Linked DNA regions of Vallitalea guaymasensis. The protein of the gene in region 2 interacts with the protein of the main gene of each other region in a pairwise test. Links are inferred from orthologs where the notes say so. Each region holds a gene or a part of one and is shown on either strand. Other genes may lie near its edges.

What was found. The genes of interacting proteins can lie anywhere in the genome.
Region 1: the proteins of HYG85_RS08785 (region 2) and ptsP interact in binary tests that used the Escherichia coli proteins (3 or more experiments, as listed by UniProt). The link is inferred for Vallitalea guaymasensis from one-to-one orthologs.

The regions. Positions count from the first base shown.
Region 1 is NZ_CP058561.1:5,163,569-5,166,493, forward strand. Bases 1-2,843 are described here. They hold ptsP (phosphoenolpyruvate--protein phosphotransferase), read left to right. Parts: upstream 1-485; coding sequence 486-2,201; downstream 2,202-2,843. Other genes in these bases: trhA (PAQR family membrane homeostasis protein TrhA), read right to left, coding at 1-92; HYG85_RS22320 (HPr family phosphocarrier protein), read left to right, coding at 2,228-2,497; HYG85_RS22325 (BglG family transcription antiterminator), read left to right, coding at 2,541-2,843. In the rest of the region: more of HYG85_RS22325, read left to right, coding at 2,844-2,925. UniProt on the Escherichia coli protein: General (non sugar-specific) component of the phosphoenolpyruvate-dependent sugar phosphotransferase system (sugar PTS).
Region 2 is NZ_CP058561.1:1,947,456-1,950,390, forward strand. The notes cover bases 57-2,909. They hold HYG85_RS08785 (PRD domain-containing protein), read right to left. Parts: upstream 1,978-2,909; coding sequence 1,135-1,977; downstream 57-1,134. Other genes in these bases: HYG85_RS08775 (PTS transporter subunit EIIC), read right to left, coding at 57-429; HYG85_RS08780 (PTS transporter subunit EIIC), read right to left, coding at 458-940; ptsP (phosphoenolpyruvate--protein phosphotransferase), read right to left, coding at 1,993-2,909. In the rest of the region: more of HYG85_RS08775, read right to left, coding at 1-56; more of ptsP, read right to left, coding at 2,910-2,935. UniProt on the Escherichia coli protein: Mediates the positive regulation of the beta-glucoside (bgl) operon by functioning as a transcriptional antiterminator. This is an RNA-binding protein that recognizes a specific sequence located just upstream of two termination sites within the operon.

The DNA of each region.
Region 1 (2,925 bases), 3.2 Mb from region 2 along the record:
TTCCATACTAACAAGATGACACCTAGTAGAGAAACAACCGCTCCAATGAAATGTGTTAATGCGCTTATTGGGTCTTTTACTTTTAACTTCATAAAAAATCTTCCTTTCATCATAAAACATTGTAATTATATTAATAATAAGTATTGAGTAATATGTCAAAAATAGAGTATATAGTCTGTGTAATTATCTGTCTCAATAGATAGTTAACTTGGTCGGGTTATGTAGTATTAATAACTACATGTAACGATGTATATATGATAACATATGTATTGGCATAGTTCAAGACCGTTTTTAGTAATTTTTTCATATTAAATATCAGAAATAATTATTATTGTTAATATATCTAGATTGTTATGAAAAAAGGTTGGCATATTATATATAATTTTTTTGCAACTATTGGTGCAATCATTTGCACTTGTATAATTATTATAATGGTTCTATTATTATAATATAAAAATTGTTCAAATTAACGGGAGCGTGATTAAATGTTAAGCGGCATTGGTATATCACCAGGAATAGTATTAGCTAAGGCAAAAGTAAAAAAAGAACATAATATAGAAATCATTAGAGAAAGTATTAAGGATATTAATGCTGAGATAGATAGATTTCATGAAGCCATAGAATGCAGCAAAAAACAAATAAAAGAAGTACGTGATAAAACTTTAGCAGAAATAGGAGAAAAAGAAGCAAGGATATTTGATGCACATGAATTAATACTTGAAGATGTCACTTTCACAGATCAAGTCATTAATAAAATAAAAGATTGCTTAATTAATTCCGAGTCAGCCATAAAAGAAGTATCCAATAATTTTATTGCAATCTTCAATAATATGGATGATGCATATATGAAAGAAAAAGCATCTGATATAAAAGATGTATCCGAGAGAGTAATATACAATCTTCTTGGTATAGAACAATGTGATTTCAATTCCATGACAGAAGAAGTAATAGTTGTATCCAAGGATCTGACACCTTCAGATACAGCAAGTTTCAATAAAGACAAAGTTCTTGGTTTTATAACTGAATTTGGTGGAAAAACATCTCATACTGCTATTTTAGCAAGAACTCTTGAAATACCAGCTGTTACAGGAATAAATGATTTATTACAAAAAATAGAAGATGATGATTTCCTAATAATTGATGGGAATTCTGGACAGGTTATAGTCAATCCAGATAATGAAGTCATTAAAGAATATGAAAAGAAAAAAAGTGAGTATGAAAAACAATTACTAGTATATAAGAAGTATAAAGACAAGAAAACCATATCAAAAGATGGAATCAATGTTGAATTAGTAGCCAATATTGGTATGCCAAGTGATATAAAAGGTGTTTTGAATAATGGTGCAGAGGGTATTGGATTATTTAGAACAGAGTTCTTATTCATGGACAGGGATAGACTTCCAACTGAGGAAGAGCAATTTCAAGCATATAAAGAAGTTGTCCAAAAGATGGGGGATAAACCTGTTGTAATACGTACTATTGATATAGGCGGAGACAAGGAAGTTCCATATCTTTGTTTACCTGCAGAAATGAATCCTTTCCTTGGATATAGAGCTATAAGGATGTGTCTTGATAGACAAGATATGTTTAGAACACAACTAAGAGCATTATTAAGAGCAAGTAATTATGGAAATCTTAAGATAATGTTTCCTATGATATCCAATATAGATGAAATACAAGAAGCAAAAAAAATACTTGAGGAAATAAGAGTAGATTTAAGAAATAATGGAATACTATTTAACGAAAATATAGAAATAGGTATGATGATTGAAATACCTTCAGCAGCTATAATGTCAGATATTTTCGCAAAAGAAGTTGATTTTTTCAGTATAGGCAGTAATGACCTGATTCAATATACAGTTGCTGTTGATAGAGGTAACGATAAGATAGCAAGTCTATACGATGAATTCAACCCAGCTGTTTTAAGGTTAATTAATACAATAATAGAAAATGCTCATAATGAAGGAATATGGGTTGGTATGTGTGGTGAAGCTGCTTCCAATACAGAATTAATACCTATTCTCTTAGCTATGGGATTAGATGAATTCAGTATGAATGCAAGTTCCTTATTACAAGCAAGATACCTAATAAGTCAATTATCTGTAAATGATATAAAACAAGAACTGCCACAGATACTGCAGATGCAAAAAGGTAAACAAATACAAAAATATATTAGTAAAATTACCAATATTAGAAAATAATAAAAAGAGAGATATGGAGGATTATTATGACTAGTGTAACAGTTGAATTATTAAATGAGGCAGGGCTACATGCTAGACCAGCCGACACATTTATTAGAACAGCCCAAAAATTCAAGAGTGATATAAAAATTGTTAAAGATAGTATAAAGGTAGACGGTAAAAGTATTTTAGGCCTATTAACTCTTGGAGCAACCAAAGGTACAATGATTACTATTGAAGCTGAAGGGGAAGATGAAAAGGCTGCAATAGATAAACTAAGAGAATTAGTTGAGAACAAGTTTGGTGAAGATGAATAAGAAGGCAACTTTCAACTAACAAAGGATATACGAGGTATTAGCTATGTATTACTTAAATAAACGTCAAATTGAAATTATTACATATTTAATTAATAAAAATAAATATGTTTCTGTAAAAACAATCGCAGCTAAATTTGATGTTAGTATTAGAACTATAAGGTATGACCTTGAACTAATTGATGACTGGTTAAATGAAAACAAAGCAACTTTAGTAAAAATACCTAATAAAGGCATTGAACTAAAAGTAATAACTGATAAAACGCTTTTACTGGAAAAACTCAAATTCCTATCCATAGAAAATAGGGTATTATCTGAAAGAGAAAGAGTAAGATATATTGTTCTGGAGTTATTGATGTCAGAAAAAGAGCTTACCATAGAAGATATAAGCAGCCGTTTATATCTTAGTAAGAATACTGTTATTAAGATCT
Region 2 (2,935 bases):
TACTACACAAAATAGTAATGACAAAGGAATAGAAGCTATAGATGTAACAAAAGGTACTACCGATTTTCCGAACTTGTTATCTTTTAATTTGTTATATATAAATGCAGTAACTCCACCTGTTACTATACCGCCCAATACACCGATATCAGTACCAGGAACTATTGCATTAATTCCAGCTATTACCATAAAATAAGCTATGGAGCCAGAAAAAGCAGCTATACTACTTTTATCTTTTGATAAGCCAATAGCTACACCTATGGCAAATAATAAAGCTAAATTACTAAACACAGCATCTCCAGCATTACTAATAAATGGAATGTTAAGAACATCTGGCTGACCAATACGTAATAGAATACCAGCTGCTGGTAATACTGCTATTGGAAGCATTAAAGCTGTACCTAATTTTTGTAACTTACTGAATACTTGCATTATGAATCCTCCTTATTTTAATATAATTTTAGAATAATCCTTTAAGTGGTACCCATGCATAACCAAATATAAGTGCTAATATTATACATGTGAACGCTGTTACAATTGGTACAAATCTTTTTCCTCCAAAGAAAGCCAACCATGTAGGTAATTGAGCATTTTTGTACTTGTTGTATAATAAACCAGCTACTATCCCTGCAATAATACCTGCTACTATCCCCATGTTACTGGCATCATTGATTGTCTGAACTCCTTTATTAAGTACAAAATACCCTAATACCGCTGATAACACAACTGTCCCATGATCATCAACAGCCAGTGCAATAGCTACTATGATGGCAACTATCATTGGTAAATGTGCAAATACTGTTTTTCCCATTTCTTCAAAAAAAGCGATGTTCAAAGCACCTGGTTGACCTATCAGCAATAAAATTCCGGCTACTAGCAGAACACCTACTGGAAGCAATAATGCACTTTTTTGTTTTTTTGTTGCCTCAGCCTTGTTACTCATAAAAAACTCCTCCTTTAATCTTTGTAATATAATATTAAGATTAATTCATAAAAAAGTAGTTTAGTATAGAATTTAGCTATCCTTACTTTTTATGGATTAATTAAAAAAGCATAAACTCACAGTTAGAACATGATATTGAATAAATACCATCTTCCATCCATAAGCTTATGCCTGCATTACCAGTAACACGCTCATCAATTTCTTAATCTTTCAATATGTAGTGCTAAAAATCCTTTCTCGTCTTTTGATACCTTTATCCCTTTCTCATTTTCAATTATAACAGCAACTTTTTCGGCTATTCTATAGGCTACATCAAGTTTGGTGACTATATCATCCAACAACGGGTTCACTATCTCTTTTTTCTTTTCCACACGAGTGATACTTTGTTTTAGATGGGTCACCAATCTAGTATACATAGTTAGATTCTTATCTATATCATATCCTATTTCATCTTCTATCAATTCAAGTATATTTTTTAATAATCTAGTGTCTTTGATAGTATTCTTAATATTTTTCCGTTGCCTTCCTGAATGTAGATGCAGTGCTATGTATCCTACTTCATCGTCAGGTATCATTACGCCTAGGCGCTTATATAATAATGATTTTCCTCTTAATGCTAGATTATATTCATCTTTGTACATTGTTTTTATTTCATCTAGGAATGGATTAGAAAAAACCATACCTTGTTTTAGTCGTTCCAGTGCAAATCCAACGTGATCTACAAGAGCTATATGAATATGTTCATCCAAATGCCCCATCTCTTTTTCTGCTAGAAGTATTATTTCTTCAACTACTCCTATTACTTTTCTATCTATTGCATTTACTAGCTGAATATATTCTTCCTTGAGCACTCCTTCTGAGTTACTATATTTCTTTTGTATTTTATTTTCGTATATTGTAGTAACTATATCAGCTTTTTTGCCAAAACCTATTCCTTTCCCTATAAGGATCATCTCTTGCTTATTACTAACTTTTTTGGCTAGAACAACATTATTATTTAGTACTTTAATGATATGATAAGCATTTTCCCCACTCAAAACTGCCTCCTCCAATCAGATTACACTTTTATTCTTTAGAAATTTTATCATCTCATCTCCACTTTTACATTTTATTGCTTCATTGATTAAAGTTTCATTCCTACTAATACTATTAATATGTTTACGGATACCGAGAACATTCCTAGGTATAACACTTAATTCATCAATTCCTAAACTTATCCATAATGGTAATAATAATTCTTCTGATGCTGTTTCACCGCATATTGAAACTTCAATACCTTCCCCATGAGCATTCTCAACAACCATTTTTATACTTTTTATAACCGCTGGATTATATGGAGAATATAAATAGCTGACTTTTGTATTCATTCTATCTACCGCACAAGTATACTGGGTTAAATCATTAGTTCCAATACTGAAAAAATCTACTTCTTTAGCAAATTCAGCAGAATTAAATACAGCTGCTGGGGTTTCTATCATGATTCCTACCTTAATATTCTTATTGAAACTTTTTTCCTCTTCTATCAGTTTTTTCTTAGCTTTCTCTAATAGCTTTTTAGCTTCTATAATTTCTTCAAATGCAGTTATCATGGGAAACATAATCTTTATATTACACTCTTTTGAAGCTCTGAGTATAGCTCTTAATTGAGTCAATAGCAGCTTCTCTTCCTGTAAGCAATATCTAATGGCTCTATTACCAAGAAAAGGATTTAGTTCATCCTCAATATTTATGTATTCTATTTTTTTATCTCCGCCTACATCCAATGTACGAATTATCACTTCTTTACCTTTTAGCTTTTTGCCTACATTACTATAAATGTTATATTGTTCTTCTTCTGTAGGAGGCGTCTGTCTATTCATATATAAGAATTCTGTTCTGAATAGTCCTATACCCTCACCATCATTATTCAATACTTGTTGTACATCTTCTGGAGAACCCATATTACAATAAATTTTACAATTATAGCCATCTCTTGTTTTAGTCTTGCATCCAATA